Regions from separate parts of the Halomonas sp. FeN2 genome, predicted to be linked through region 1. Evidence: riboswitches for the same ligand, from Rfam matches in the RefSeq annotation. Region 1 holds a riboswitch; the other holds the start of a gene.

What was found. Region 1 has a riboswitch for thiamine pyrophosphate ahead of thiM (hydroxyethylthiazole kinase). Riboswitches for the same ligand answer to the same signal wherever they lie in the genome.
Region 2: another riboswitch for thiamine pyrophosphate. It lies ahead of KF947_RS04560 (sodium:solute symporter); the one in region 1 lies ahead of thiM (hydroxyethylthiazole kinase).

Annotation. Positions count from the first base shown of each region.
Region 1 is NZ_CP074200.1:2,753,379-2,761,447, reverse strand. Features, by position in the region: gene KF947_RS12760 (metal ABC transporter permease) at 1-519, shown strand, start outside; gene KF947_RS12755 (metal ABC transporter solute-binding protein, Zn/Mn family) at 555-1,640, shown strand; gene KF947_RS12750 (LysR family transcriptional regulator) at 1,663-2,538, opposite strand; gene ampC (class C beta-lactamase) at 2,688-3,860, shown strand; gene KF947_RS12740 (cupin domain-containing protein) at 4,052-4,717, shown strand; gene KF947_RS12735 (DUF6164 family protein) at 4,714-5,082, opposite strand; gene gloA (lactoylglutathione lyase) at 5,092-5,628, opposite strand; gene KF947_RS12725 (hypothetical protein) at 5,884-6,228, shown strand; TPP riboswitch at 6,283-6,381, shown strand; gene thiM (hydroxyethylthiazole kinase) at 6,405-7,214, shown strand; gene thiE (thiamine phosphate synthase) at 7,204-7,836, shown strand; gene KF947_RS12710 (LysR family transcriptional regulator) at 7,833-8,069, shown strand, end outside.
Region 2 is NZ_CP074200.1:958,388-966,456, reverse strand. Features, by position in the region: gene KF947_RS04585 (alpha-E domain-containing protein) at 1-627, shown strand, start outside; gene KF947_RS04580 (putative zinc-binding metallopeptidase) at 624-1,694, opposite strand; gene KF947_RS04575 (CoA-acylating methylmalonate-semialdehyde dehydrogenase) at 1,969-3,468, shown strand; gene KF947_RS04570 (hypothetical protein) at 3,549-4,241, opposite strand; gene KF947_RS04565 (peroxidase-related enzyme) at 4,419-5,000, shown strand; TPP riboswitch at 5,129-5,235, shown strand; gene KF947_RS04560 (sodium:solute symporter) at 5,225-6,598, shown strand; gene KF947_RS04555 (diguanylate cyclase domain-containing protein) at 6,653-8,069, shown strand, end outside.

The DNA.
Region 1 (8,069 bases):
GTTGACCTTACCCATGTGCTGTTCGGCTCGATTCTGGCGATCAACTCTACCGCGCTGCTGCTGATCGCGGGTATCAGTACGCTGATTTTGGTGACGCTGGCAGTGGTGTTTCGCGCCTTGGTAGTGGAGTGCCTAGACCCGCTATTTTTACGCGGCCAAAGCCGCCGCAGCGGCTGGGTACATAGCGTGTTTTTGGGGCTGCTGGTGCTGAATTTAACCGCTGGCTTTCAAACCCTGGGCACGCTAATGGCAGTGGGTTTAATGATGCTGCCCGCCACCTCGGCGCGCTTTTGGAGCAAACGCCTGGAGGGCTTGATCGGCATCGCAATTGTACTGGCCATGGTGGCGAGCACCGGCGGCCTGCTGCTCTCTTTTCACCTGGATATCCCGTCAGGCCCGAGCATTATTCTGCTGGCCGGGTTTGGTTATCTTTTTTCGGCCCTGTTTGGTCGCTACCACAGCTTGGCAGCCAAGCTGCGGCGTAAAACCACGCCGCTGGAAGTGGAGCAAGGGGCTTAATTATCAGTCTTCATGCTTATCGTAAGGAGTGTTGTATGTCGCTTGCCTATTTATCATCTCGGTCGTCGCGCTGGTTAGTGGGTGTTTCCGCTATGCTGGCGCTGCCTGCTGCCATGGCTAATGAGCGCGTTCAGGTGGTGACCAGTTTCTCTATCCTCGCGGATATGGTGGAAAACGTAGGCGGCGAGCATGTCGAGGTGACCTCCCTGGTGGCTGCCGATGGCGATGCCCACGTTTACTCCCCCAGCCCCGGCGATGCCCGTTCCCTGGCCAATGCTGATTTAGTGGTTTTCAACGGCCTGCTGTTTGAAGGCTGGATGGAGCGCTTAATTAGCGCCAGCGACTACTCGGGTGCGTTGGTGACCGCGACCGACGGTATCGAGCCGCTGGCTTTCGCCGGCCATGACGAGCATGGGCATGACGATCACGGCCATGGCCACGATGACCACGACGATCACGGGCATGATGATCACGACTCTGGCCACGACGCGCATGCAGACCATGATCATGGTGATGAAGATCCCCACGCCTGGCAGGATATGCACCAAGCCGAAGTGTATATCGCCAATATCCGCGATGGCTTAATTGCCGCCGACGCCGATAACGCCGATGCCTACCGCGCCAATGCGGAGCAGTATTTGCAGGAAATGGCCGAAGTAGACGACGAGATTCGTGCGCTGATTGACGAAATTCCGGCCTCCACCAGCGTGATTACCGGCCACGACTCCTTTGGCTACTTCTCAAGTGCCTATGGGGTAACCTTTCTCTCGCCGGTAGGGCTTTCCACGGAAGCCGACCCCAGTGGCGCCAGCATGGCGTCGCTAGTGGATGTGATTGAGCAGGAGAACGTGCAGGCGCTGTTCCACGAGAATATGACCAATCAGTCGATCATCACCCAGCTAGCCGAAGAGACCGGCCTGCCCATTGCGGGCACGCTTTACGCTGATGCTCTGGCAGCAGAGGGTGAAGCCAGTACCTACCTGGGTATGATGCGCCACAATGCGCAGGTGCTGCACGATGCGCTAGCCCAGCCGGGTCATGACGATCACGGTCATTCTAACGACCACGACCACGACCACGACCACGACCACGACCACGACGATCATGGTCATAGCCACTAGCCGTTAACGTCAATAGCGCTGCTCAGGCATTGATGGCCGTGAGCAGCCACTCCCGGAAGGACGCCATGGCGTGGGTTTCCGGGCGTGCCTGCAGGCGAGTCAGCCAGTAACCTCCCAGGCTAACAGCGGTGTCGAAAGGCTGCACCAGCGCGCCGCTGTTCAGCTGGCGGGGGAACATCAGCGGTGGCGCCAGCGCCACGCCTGCCCCTTGCAAGGCTGCTTCCACCATGGCGATGGAAGAGTCAAACACAATGCTGTTGGTCATCGGAAAGCTGCGTGGCAACCCTGCCGCCAATAGCCACTCTGTCCACTCGTCGGCGCGATAAGAGCGCAGCCAGGTCTCGCCTAATACATCGGCAGGTGTTTTAAGCCGCGCAGCAATATCGGGTATGCACATTACCGAGAGTGACGCCGGTAGCAGCGGCTGCGCCGCGGTACCGTGCCAGGCCCCCGTGCCAAAGCGGATCGCAAAATCCAGCCCTTCGCCAGCAATGTCCGCGCGGTTGTTATGGGTGGAGAGTCGTAAATCGACGTAGGGGTACTGGCGCTGAAAATCTCCCAGCCTCGGCAGCAGCCAACCCACGGCAAATGTCCCCACAACGCCGACGTTCAATACTTCCCGATAGCTGCTCTCGCCCACCCGTTCCAGCGTGTGGGCGATTTGGTCGAATGAACTCTTCAATACCGGCAGCAGCAGCTCACCCTCCTGGGTAAGCATTAGCCCCCTCGGCAAACGTTTGAAAAGGGGTACCTTCAACAGCGTTTCGAGCAGCTTTACCTGGTGGCTGACCGCCGCTTGGGTAACGTGAAGCTCTTCTGCCGCGCGGGTAAAGCTTAAATGCCTGGCCGACGCCTCAAACGCGCGCAGCGCCTTCAACGGCAGGTAGGGACGCACCACCTTGACCCCCAAATTTTTCTAATGGCTTATGCAAAATATCGCTGTTTGTGAATTGCCGCAGCGCGCCGTAAGTTAACCCCCGTCACGTGCTTTGCGTCTGGAAATAACTCTCCATCCTCTCTCGGCATTATTCACAACAGGATTTTGGTATGCGTAAGATGTTAGCAGCAAACTGCGGCCTTATCATGACAGGTTCGCTTCTACTCAACGGTTCTGCTTGGGCCACCGGCACGCCTGAAAGCGCCGACATTGAGGCGCTGGTGAACGATACTATCGCGCCTTTGATGGCCGAGCATCGTATTCCAGGCATGGCGGTCGCGCTTAGCATTAATGGCCAGCAGCACTACTTTAATTATGGTCTCGCCAATCAAGAGGCGGGGATTCCGGTCACCGATCAGACGCTGTTCGAACTCGGCTCTATCAGCAAGATTTTCACGGCTGCACTCGCTGGCTATGCCCAGGCTACCGGCGCACTCTCGCTTTCCGACCCGGCCAGTCGCTACCTGCCGGAACTCAAAGACAGCGCCTTCGATGAGATCACGCTGCTGGAATTGGGCACCTACACGGCGGGCGAGCTGCCACTGCAGTTTCCCGACGCAGTACAAAGTGAAGAGGCGATGATCGACTACTACCGCCAGTGGCAGCCTGAATCCACCCCTGGCAGCCACCGGCTCTACTCCAACCCAAGCCTGGGCCTGTTCGGTTATCTTGCCGCACAAAGCCTTGGTCAGCCCTTCGAGATGGCTATGGAGGAGGTGCTGTTCGCACCGCTAGGGCTTGAGCATAGCTACTTTCAGGTGCCGGAGGCGCAGCAGGCGAACTATGCCTATGGTTACTCTAAAGAGGATGAGCCCATCCGGGTGAACCCAGGCATGCTGGATGCCCAGGCCTACGGATTGAAATCGACTGCCGCGGACGTGCTCACGCTGGTGGAAGCCAATATGAGTGGTGCTGAGCTTAATGAGCCACTAAGCCAAGCCTTGGCCGCTACGCGCACGGGTTACTTTGAGATCGGCAATATGACCCAAGGCCTGGGCTGGGAAAGCTATGCCTACCCGGTGGCGCTCGATCAGTTGCTGGCAGGCAACTCGCTTGAGATGATTTTGCAGCCCAACCCTGTCAACCGCTTAACCCCACCGCTAGCCCCCAGGCAGGAAGCGCTCTATAACAAGACGGGCGCTACCAACGGCTTTGGTGACTACGTGGCCTTTGTACCCAGCGAGCAAATCGGCATTGTGCTGTTGGCTAACCGCAACTACCCCAATCAGGCGCGCATCGAAGCGGCACACCATATTCTTTCTGCGCTGACTGAAGCGCCTTAAGCAAGCAGCCAGACAACCCGATGCCACCTTCGTGAACTGCGCCCCAATCGTTGGACATCCATCCAACGATTGGGGTGTTTTTTATGGCGATATAACGGAGATCAAACAACCGAAAGTTGCATTTTTTGCTGTCGATAAGGAGACTAGCAACCTCCCCCGTCACTTACCTTCACTGCGAAGAGCCCTTTCCCATGCGTCTAAACGCCGATTTTAGCCACTTTGCCTGTGTTACCCCGGAAGAGTATCAGTGGGTCGACTCCCCCAGCGCGGGGGTAGAGCGCATGATGTTTGACCGGATTGGTGATGAAGTTGCTCGCGCTACTAGCCTTGTGCGCTATGCCCCCAATACGCAGTTTGAGCGGCATACCCACGGCGGCGGCGAAGAAATTCTGGTTCTGGAAGGCGTGTTTGCCGATGAGCATGGGCGCTATGCGGCGGGCAGCTACCTGAGAAACCCCATTGGCACCGGCCATACCCCGCAGATTGGCGAGGAAGGCGCGCTGATCTTTGTCAAACTGCACCAGTTTGACCCCAACGACACGCTACAGCTGGCGGTGCCTGCTCACCGGCTGCCCTGGCAGCCAGACCGGCGCCCGCGCATTGCCTATAAAATGCTGCACACCTACAAGCAGGAGCGCACCAGCCTGGAGCGCTGGTCGGCGGGCACCTCCATTACCTACCCTACGCTGCGGGGTGGTCTGGAGTTTTTGATACTGGAAGGTACGCTAAGCGATAGCGAACAGAGTTACACCGCAGGCACCTGGTGCCGCTACCCCAGCGGCGCGGCACCGGCACTCACCGCCGGTGATGATGGCGTTATGATGTACCTCAAACGCGGCCACCTGCCCGCAGCTTAGGCGCGCGATAGGCCCAGGAATGGCAGTAGCGTAAGGGCGGCAATAAGCCCCACGGCGAGCAGCACTAGCACGACCTGCAGCGGATGAGCGGCCAAGCGACGCCACAGCGTCTCGGCGTCACCCCGCTCAACCGCCGCCTGGTGCTCGCGCTGGGCGCGCTCAAGACGCTCTGCCTGATAGGCCTCTAACGCCGCGATGGCTGCGTCGTGCTGATGCGGGTTACGCAGCCAAATAGCATCGACCCCCAGGCGGAAAAAGCCCGCCTGGGTTTCGTAGGTATCAAAGCCATGGGCGGCCAGCAGATCACGCACCTCCATGGCCTCTTCGTCGGTCACATGGCGCAGCCGGAACAGTAGTTCAGCCATTGGTGTGCCTCAAGAGTCGCTCTTCCCCACCATTAGGTCTGCCTGAATCACTTCGATCCAGTAACCGTCCGGGTCTTTAACGAAGATAACATCTTTCATCTTGCCCTGATCGGCGCGTTTCACGAAGGTGACGTCGTGCTCGTCGAACCACGCCTGGGCCGCTGCCAAATCCGGCACATTAAAGCAGATATGCCCAAAACCCTGGGGTTCGGCGTTGCCATCGTGATAGGCGAAATCTTCCTGGTTTTCAGTTCCCCAGTTGTGGGTCAGCTCCAGCAGTCCTTTCTGGCTAAACGTCCAGGCGGTACGCGCTTGCGCATCTTCCGGCACGCTGTCGCTGGGCTCCAGGTTGGCCAGGAAGTAGAGCGAAAACTGCATCTCTTCGAAATCCAACCGCCGCATCACCTGCATACCAAACACTTTTGAGTAGAACGCCAGCGCCTGCTCAGGGTCTTTCACCCGCAGCATGGTGTGGTTTAAACGAAACCCTTGGGTTTGGGGTGGTGTGGCCACGACGCCGGGATGCTGCTCGCCTTGAAAACTCATTTTGCTCTCCTGTCGCTAATGCTGGTCATTGAATCCATTGAGCCTCACTTACCGCTTACCATGGGGGCTTTAGGGCCATAATACCAGCCCTTACAAGCATGTAGGATTCACCAACGCAGCGCGGTATCAAGGCAACAATAAGCGCACTGGCAATACTAAACAAAAACCCTACACTTATTATTCATAAGCTTTACAAAAGCAGTTCCCGCAACATGAGCGATGCCCCACCTTTGAGGCGTCCACCAGGAGTTTTCCATGAGTGCGATCGATATGACGCTAGGTGACCACCTGACCCTGAAACAGCTTTCCAATGCGCTTCACAACGGTTTTTCGCCGATTGTTGAAGTCGAGTCGATGGATGGAATTTACAAAGTGCGCTTTCACCACGCTAACGGCGTGTCTGACCTGAGTGACAGCAAAGGCCACGTCAGTACTTTTCTGGGCACCGGTGAAATCCGCGACACCCTGGGCCAACTGGGCCTGACCCACGGCGTGCTGACTTTCGCCGACCAGTGCGGTGACGAGATGATTGGGGTAGAGGGTAAAGCGATGACACCTGATGAAATGCTTACCTACGGTACACGTATTTCGTTTCGTTAGATTGCCATCGTCCGCATCCGGGGCTTTACAGGGCTACTTCAGGCAAGGATAGTAATCCCTCGACAGGGGCGCCCTCCGTTACGGGTGGGCTGAGAAGCACCCTTTGAACCTGAACCGGATAACACCGGCGTAGGGAGTCGTGGTAACGCTTACCACCTCCTTGCCGGGAGGATGCTATGACCCTACGCTCGCTTGGCGATTACCTTGAGACGCTGCGCTCAGTCACCCCGCTGGTTCACTGTATGACCAACTATGTGGCCATGAACAGCACTGCCAACCTGCTGTTAGCCACCGGCGCCTCGCCCGCCATGCTGCATGCGCCTGAAGAGGTGGCAGAGTTCACGGCTATTTCCGCGGGGCTGTCGATTAATATCGGCACGATCTCTGCCCACTGGGCCGATGCGATGCTGACCGCCACAGCGACGGCCGAGCAGCATGCCATTCCCTGGGTGTTAGATCCCGTCGCCGTTGGCGCCACGCGCTATCGCCAAACGCTGTGCGCGAAGCTGCTGGCCGCTAAACCCAGCGTGATTCGTGGCAATGCGTCTGAAATTCTTGCCCTTAACGGCTTAGCCAGCCAAGGCCGCGGCGTTGACTCCACCGCCGCCACCGACCAAGCCGTGGACGCCGCGGTAGCGTTAGCGCAAAAACACGGCTGTATTGTTGCGATGACCGGCGAAAGTGATTGGGTAACGGACGGCGCACGGCACTACCGTATTAACGGTGGCCACCCTTTGATGCCCCGCGTAACAACCCTTGGCTGTGGGCTGAGCGCGCTAGTGGCAGGCTTTGTGGCTGCCAACCGCGACGCCCCACTAGGCGCAACGGCAGCCGCGATGGGCTGCTTTGCCGTGGCCGGTGAGCGGGCGGGTGCTAACGCCCAGGGGCCTGGTAGCTTTCAAGTGGCGCTGCTGGATGCGCTGTATCAACTCACCCCTGACGACCTCACTACTCATGCCCAGCTGGAGGCAATTCATGCCGCTTGATCTATCGCTCTATTTGGTCACCGATGCCGCGCTCTGCCGAGACCATGGCTTGGAACAAACGGTCGAGGCAGCGGTAAGAGGCGGTGTCACCATCGTGCAGTTGCGTGACAAGCATGCCAGCGATGAACAAATGATTGCCCAAGCCAAACGGCTAAAAGCACTTCTGGCGGGCACCGGTGTCCCGCTGATCATTAACGACCGCTTGCAGGTGGCACTGGAAAGCCAGGCCGATGGCCTGCATGTCGGCCAGAGCGACGCCGCCGTTCAGGAAGCGCGCCGTTTGTTAGGAGAACAGGCAATTATCGGCCTGTCGATCAATACCATCGCTCAGCTGCAAGCCACGCCGTTTGAGCTGCTTGATTATGTGGGGATTGGCCCGGTGTTTGCCACCGAGAGCAAACAGGATCACGCCCAGCCCATCGGCTTTGGTGGCTTGGCTGCGCTGGTCAAGGCGTGCCCACTGCCCAGCGTGGCCATTGGCGGGCTGAAAGCGGATCATGCGATTAGCGTACAGCGGGCAGGAGCAAACGGTTTAGCCGTAATATCGGCTATTTGTGGTCAGCCCGATCCTTACCAGGCAGCGCGCGCTTTTCAGGTTTTCCAAGCCGCTTCGGCGTCATGAATCAGTTAGAGCATATCGTCGCTTTTGTGCGGGTAGCCGAGCTGGGTAGCTATACCCGCGCTGCTGAAGCGCTGGATATTTCCCGCACTCGCGTATCCCGCCAGGTCATGGCACTGGAAGAGGCATTGGGTGCGCGACTGATACAACGCACCACGCGACGGCTCCATCTCACTGAGGCTGGGGAACGCTATCTAGTCCGAGCCCAAGGGATCCTGCAAGCGCTTGATGAGGCA
Region 2 (8,069 bases), 1.8 Mb from region 1:
CGCGATAGCTTTCTTAAAAGCGTTATTCGTGGCTGCCAGACGCTGACGGGCCTGATTGAAGGCACGTTAAGCCATGGCCCTGCGCGCACCTTTATTGAGCTGGGGCGCCAGTTAGAGCGGGCCGATATGACCACCCGTATTGTGGATGTGCGCTCCGCCAGTCTGCTGCCGCAAAACCCTGAAGAACTGCTGCCGTTTGAGAACCTGCAGTGGATGAGCGTGCTCAAGTCGCTCACCGCTTACCAAATGTACCGCCAGCAGGTGCGCTTGCGCGTGCGTGGCCCCGATGTATTGCGCTTTTTGCTGCAGGACCCTAACCTGCCGCGCTCGATTGCTTGTAGTCTTGAAACCCTGGGCCATGAGCTGGCGCTACTGCCACGCCAGGATCGTCCTGCGGCAACCGTTTCGCTGGTGCGCGCCGATGTGGTAGATGCCGATATTCAAGCGCTGGCCCACTCACCCAGCAAGCTGCACTTGTTTATCGACGAACTGCAGATTGGCTTTGCCGCTATCCACGATACGCTTAGCGCTACCTATTTTGTGAATGACGACAGCGTACCTCGCATAACTCAAACCCAGAGTCAGAGCCAGAGTCAAAACCACGCGGGGGATAACGATAACGACTAACCGGCGGGAGAGTCGTGCCCTAGCGGGCTGGCGGCCTGCACGATTTGATGCAGGTATGCCAGCTTCTCGCGCACCGCTGGGGCAAGCACTCCTGGGGCCAAGTCGAGCAGGCCCATATCCCGGTTGAGCTCATTCACTGCCATCCCTACCTGATGAAACGCAATCAGCATACTCTCCAGGCTGCCGTCGTACTCAAGGTGGGTAATGCCCATGTGCAGTGCGGTATCCAGCACGGCGACCATATCCAAGTAGTAGGCAAATGTTTCGGCAAAATCTTCCCAGGGGTGCATGGTGGCGTAAGCGGAGATGAAGCGATTAGGCCAGTCGCTGGGCGCCCCCTGTTGGTAGTAGCGCTCTAACGCTTCAGCATAGGTTGGCCGGTGGTGGTTGCCAAATACCGCACGGCAATTCTCTTCATCGCGATCCTTAACCAATACATCCCAGTAGTAGTGGCCGATCTCGTGGCGGAAGTGACCAATCAGCGTGCGATGGGATTCATTCATATCGACCCGCAAGCGCTCGCGTTCAACGTCGTCGGCTTCTTTGACGTTGATGGTGATATGGCCCGATGCATGGCCGGTATACACCTTCTCTTGCTTGGCTGTGGAGCGCCATAAGCCCTGGTCGGGCAACGCATCGGCCATAAATGAGAAGCTTAACGGCACACTAATACCATCCTCTTTAGTGCCGTGGGGAAGTTTAAGTAGATCCAGAGTATGAAAAAGACGCCGTTTCGCAGCCTCTAGCGCCGCCCAGCGTTCGCGATGGCCGGCAATATTGAGGTCGGGTATTACTTCGTTGTAACGACAGCAGTCGCAGAGCGTGTCTGCTTGGCCGTGCTCCATCACCACCAGACGGTTGCACACATTTTCAACGGCGTAGTTGTGGCACTTCAGTAGCGCCGTATCGCAACCTGGGTGGGTACAGCGATAGCCACCGTTATCCATGGGCTCAATGGCTACGATATTGCTGCAAGCAGGGCACCAGCCTACTTGTGACTGGCAGGCAAGGCAGTGGGTGTTTTCGTAGAACAGCGGATTACCGCAGCGGCAGCTAAAGGTCTGCATAGATAATTCCCTGTGTTTAAACACGAGCTTTCGCCGCGGGCGATCCGCAAGTCTGCGGCACACTGATTAGCCGAAGCATAGCCAGCGCGACGCTACAATGGAAAGGCTAATTGACGTCTTGCTATAGATTTTGTTTACTCACGAGATACTTAGTTGACGTTAACGTCAACTTGCTGCTATACCCTGTGTACTTGTCTTACCGCGATGAATTTTAAAAACAGCTTTTTTAACACTCGCACCCATAACAACCACAACCATAAATAGGAGCAACGCTATGTCCGTTCGCGAAATTCCCATGTATATCGATGGTCAGCCCGTGAAGTCGCAAAGCCAGGAATGGCGCGACGTGGTCAACCCCGCGACGCAAGAGGTGGTGGCTCGTGTGCCGTTCTGTACCGCTGACGAAGTGGAGCGTGCCATCAGCAGCTCTAAAGAGGCGTTCAAGGAGTGGCGTAAAGTTCCGCTGGGTAAGCGCATGCGCATTATGCTCAAGCTGCAGGCGCTGATTCGCGACAATACCGCTGAACTGGCGGCACTTATCACCGAGGAGCATGGTAAAACCCTGCCCGATGCGGAAGGCGAAGTGGGTCGTGGTCTGGAAGTGGTAGAGCACGCTTGCTCGATTACCTCGCTGCAGTTGGGTGAATTAGCCGAAAACGCTGCCAACGAGGTAGATGTTTACACCATGCACCAACCGCTGGGTGTGGGGGCGGGGATTACTGCCTTTAACTTCCCGATTATGTTGCCCTGTTTTATGTTCCCGCTGGCGATTGCCACCGGTAATACCTTTGTTCTTAAGCCCTCCGAGCAAGATCCCAGTTCCACCATGCGCTTAGTGGAGCTAGCCCACGAAGCAGGTGTGCCTGCGGGCGTACTCAACGTGGTGCACGGTGGCCCGGACGTCGCCAACCAAATTGCTGATCACCAGGATATCAAAGCGCTCTCGTTCATCGGCTCCACCCACGTAGGGTCACTGCTGTATAACCGGGCAGCAGCAGCGGGCAAACGTATGCAGGCGATGATGGGCGCCAAGAATCACTGTGTGGTGATGCCAGATGCTAACCGTAGTCAGGCGATCAATAACCTGCTGGGCTCAGCCTTTGGCGCTGCGGGCCAACGCTGCATGGCAAACTCGGTGGTGGTACTGGTCGGCGAGGCGCGCGAGTGGTTAAGCGATATTGTCGATGCGGCGCGAGCAATGAAAGTAGGCCCAGGCACCCAGCTCGATGCGGATTTGGGACCGCTGGTGTCTCCCGCTGCCCGTGATCGTGTACTGCGGTTAATCGATGCAGGGGAGAAAGAGGGCGCCAAACTGATGGTCGATGGTCGCAAGGTCGAGGTAGAGGGTTACCCCAACGGTAACTTCGTGGGGCCGACCCTGTTTGCCGATGTAACCGCCGATATGACGATTTACCGGGAAGAGATTTTTGGCCCCGTGCTGTGTGTGGTCAGTGTTGAAACCCTGGATGAGGCGATTGCCTTTATCAATGCCAATCCCAACGGCAACGGTACCTCCATCTTTACTAACTCAGGCTGGGTAGCGCGCCGGTTTGAAACCGATATCGACGTTGGACAAATTGGTATTAACGTGCCAATTCCAGTGCCGGTCGCTTACTTCAGTTTTACCGGATCAAGGGCTTCAAAGCTGGGCGATTTAGGGCCTAACGGTAAGCAAGCGATTGCGTTCTGGACACAAACCAAAACCGTGACAGCGCGTTGGTTTGAACCAGAAAATGTTTCCAGCGGTATCAATAGCACAATTTCACTGGGCTAAAGAACGCTTCCTGTATTAACGAAAATTGGCCCTGTATAAAAAACAGGGCCAATTGACGGAAGTGTACTGGCTGTTCTGGCTTAAAAATTATCGAATAAAGGCAGGCTTTCTTCGAGCAACTGCTCGATGGGGCCGAGCTGGCTTTCATGCAACACTAAAAGCGACTCCTCAAGCATGAAGTTGTCAGCGGATGGAACCAGTAGAGCGAACTCACCCTCTTCAAGGTGAAATTCGTGTATTTCACGCATCCCCAGCGGTGTCATGCACTGCGTGCAGCGGTAGGTGTCATCTTCGCCATAAATCAGTCGATGGTACATCTTAAACAGCGTATATAGGGCTAAACCGCCTTCAAATGCTGGCCATCTCGCTGGGGTATCGCGAATGTCGGTGGTTAAGTCTTGACCCTCGGCTTCAGCATCTGCAATCGCATCGTCAAGTGGGGCGGCAAGAATGGCGTTTTTGTCAGCAGGGAGCGGCGTGTTGTGCTTTGAGGCGTGTTCAAAATCCTGTACCGCGCGCTTGAAGTCAGGCACTCCGCCGAGGGAGTAGTCGACATGCTGTAGGTCTTCTGGCTCAAAGCCGCCGTTTTCCCAGCCATGGATAACACGGAGTGTCATTTGACCCCGTTTCATTGGGCGGGCAAGCAACATATGCAGCATGATACGAATGTGCAGCTGACGCTCATCGGTATCATTTTCGAACGCTCGATAGGGGTCAGCAAACAGCTCGTGCAGCCGACCAGGGGTATGTTCCTTGGCTTCGTTTTGGTTCATGGCAGTGTCCCTTTGAACGAACTGTTTATTAAGAGTAACGCGCGGTTTTTTATCACAGATCGATGCATCAGTATGGCGAGCAGGGCGGCTGATTAAAAGCGTCTTAATTTAGCTTTTTGTTAACATCAGCTAAACCGTTTTTACCAGATATTTAAATTTAACAATAAAGAGGTGAGTATGTCTGCATCATTAAGTCGTTTTAACGTGCCTGAAACACTGGATGATCTGCCGGAAGATATTCGCAGTACCATTTTAGCGGTTCAGGAGAAAGCGGGGTTTGTGCCCAATGTCTTTCTGATGTTAGCCCATCGCCCTGCTGAATTTCGTGCTTTTTTTGCCTATCACGATGCGCTCATGGAACGCGAGTCGGACACGCTCACCAAAGCCGAAAAAGAGATGATTGTGGTCGCTACCAGTGCGCGTAATCGCTGCTTATATTGTGTAGTCGCTCACGGTGCCCTGGTGCGCATATACAGTAAAAACCCGCTACTCGCTGACCAGGTGGCGATCAACCATCGGGTGGCGCCAATTAGCGAGCGCCACCGGGTAATGCTTGATTTTGCTATGCACTGCGCTATCGATGTGGGTGAAATGACCGATGAATGGCTCTCCCGCTTGCTGGAAGTTGGCTTTAGCCAAGAGGATTGCTGGGACATAGGCGCCATCGCGGCGTTTTTTGGCCTGTCGAATCGGTTGGTCACCCTGGCGGGCACGCCGCCCAACGAGGAGTTTTACCTGATGGGGCGAGTGCCCCGCTAAGAGGCCACCGTTCTACCTCAACTTTACTAAGCTGTGCTTTTGATTGAGAATAGTTCTTGAGATGGCACTTGGATAAGTACTGAAAAAAACGTACTTAGAAAAAGCGCTTAGAAAAAAACACCTACATTCACTGTCGCCAGGGGAGCCCTGCTCAAAAGGGCTGAGATGCGCGCTGCGCAGACCCTGGAACCTGATCCGGTTCGTACCGGCGGAGGAAGCGCGACATGCTTTACCTAACGTTAGCCGTGCTTGGCGCGGCGCTGTGCTGCTTTGCTTATTTAGGCCTCCGGGCTCGCTGGGTGAATGGCCCACTTGATGACTATGTCACCGCCCGTAACTCGCAAACGGCGTCTACCCTGGGGCTCTCCTTCCTTGCCTCCGGAATGGGCGCATGGATTCTCTTTGCTCCTCCTGAAATCGGCGCCTTTGTTGGCCCGCTGGCCCTGGCAGGCTATGCATTAGGCTCTGCGCTGCCGTTTATCGTTTTAGGGCTGTATGGGCCGAAGATTCGCCGGGCGCTGCCTGAGGGGCGCAGCATCGCCGAGTTTGCTGAAGCGTGCTATGGCCCTGGTGTAAGGCGCTGGGTAACGCTGGTATCTATAGCCTATATGGCCTGCTTTTTAGCCGCCGAGCTAACCGCCATTGGGGCAATCACTGCCTTACTTTCCGATGTGCCACCTGCACTGGTGATTATTGGTGTGGCGCTTACTACGCTGGTTTATACCGCAGCGGGAGGCCTGCGTGCCAGCCTTGCCACTGACCGTTGGCAGGCGTGGCTGTTGCTGGTACTGCTGTGTGTGGTCGGTGGCATGGCGCTATGGCGGCTTCCCACTATTCCCGGTGGAGCTGCGCTTCCGGCCATTCCCATCACCAATGCGCTCAGCGTAGCGTTAACGCTGGTGATAGCGGTAACCGCTGCGAACCTTTTCCACCAAGGCTATTGGCAGCGCGTTTGGGCCGCTCAAGACGATCAAAGTTTAGGCCGCGGGGCATGGTTAGGTGGTGCGATGACGGTCGTCGTCGTTATGGTGATTGGCGGTTTGGGGGTGTTGGCCGCGATGAGCGGTGTCTCTCTGGGGGAGCCGCCGATGCCATTTTTTGCCCTGCTAAGCGATGCTCCTGTTTGGCTGACGCTACCCGCCTTGGTATTAGCGGTGACTTTAGTCGCCTCCAGCGTTGATACGCTGCAAAACGGTATTGCCTCGCTGGTGGTCGCGCGCAGCGAGCACAAGGGCGTTTCACTGGTGGCTGCCCGCTGGGTAACGGTGGTGGTGATGATTCCGGTGGTATTGATTGCCTTACAGGGGCTGTCGGTACTCCGGCTATTTTTGATTGCCGACCTGCTGTGTGCCGCCATTGTGGTGCCTGTACTGCTAGGCTTGTGGCAACGAATGACGCCGCTTGCGGCCATTGCGGGCGGCCTCGCGGGGTTGCTGGGCGCCATTCTCCCTGGGTGGTTAAGCCAAGGAAGCTTGGTCGCCGGGGTGGTGGCCGCCAGTTTTCCGGGCAGTATTCCTACCTTGGGGCCATTCGTCGGCGCATTAGTCGCCTCAACGCTAATGAGTGTGCTGCTCGCGGGGTTAAATAGAAACAGGTGACTTTTAAGCAGTAAAGGGCTGATCGCGTTATGCTGTTGGAATAACAGCTACCTCATGGTTGATATGACAATGAGCTTCCCCATTGCACCTGACGAAGATGCTCGTTTAGCAGCCCTTTATGAGCTTGAACTTCTAGATACCCCCGATGAGCCTGCTTTTGACCGGGTCACCAGATTGGTGACCAAATTGCTAAGTGTGCCTATCTCGACGGTGACGCTGGTTGATGCTAAACGGCAGTGGTTTAAGTCAAGCATTGGCGTTGAGCCCCAGGAAACATCTCGCGATGTGGCTTTCTGTGCTTATACCATCATGTGCCCAGAGCCATTTATTGTTGAAGATGCCAGTCAAGATCCCCGTTTTGCTCAAAACCCGCTGGTGACTGGCCCCGAAGGCATTCGTTTTTATGTGGGGATTCCATTACGGTCTATGCAAGGCTTGGCACTAGGGTCACTCTGCGCGCTCGACACCAAACCACGCGTCGTTAGCGAGGATGAGCTAGCGGCTCTGCAGGACTTAGCGGCAATAGCGACAGAGGAAGTTCATTTGCGAGAGCGGCTGGTGCTGGAGAAGAAAAACGCCCAGGCATTTCAGCAGGCGCTGAATGAGCTACATCAAAGTATGGAACGCCAAATTGAGCGGCGTACCAATGAACTCAATTTGGTTATTGAGTCAGCTTATGACGCCTATATTAGCATTGATGCCGACGACGTTATTTTGGACTGGAACCGCGCAGCAGAAGTGATGTTTGGTTGGCCACGCAAAGAAACACTGGCAAGGACGATAACGCAGCTGATTTTTCCTGCCGGGCTGCCCCCCAGTAATAACCGTGCTGCTATCACCTCTACGGCACGGCGCCAGGATGGTACTGAGCTGCCTGTTGAAGTTCGTATTAAGACGCTAATGATTGATGGCCGCGAGCGGCGAAGCCTTTTTATCCACGATATTACCGAACGTCAGCAGCTTGAGCGACTGCGTGATCAGCAGGCTCGTGAAGATGCGCTTACCAAACTACCTAACCGAAGAGCCTTGGATGAGCGCTTACCTGAAGCCATGGCCCGTACTCGACGCTCCCAACAACCCCTAGCCGTTCTGTTTATGGATCTGGATGGTTTCAAGGCAATTAACGATACCCATGGGCATGCCATGGGCGATGAACTGTTGCGTGTGATTGCTAAAAGATTGGCGACAACGGTACGCGAAACCGACTATATCGCGCGCTGGGCCGGGGACGAGTTTGTCTTGCTATTGGAGGGCAGTGAGCCCACGACAATCGAGCCGCTGGCCAATAAACTAGTTCAGGTGGTGCAAGAGCCGCTGGTCTCTGGTAATGCCGCGTTACATGTCAGCGTTAGTATTGGGGTTGCCTTATATTTACCAGCCAGTGCCGAGACCTCCAATGAACTGTTAAAGCGCGCCGATGTGGCTATGTATGAAGCTAAACGTTCTGGAAAAGCCCAAGTACGTATCGCCC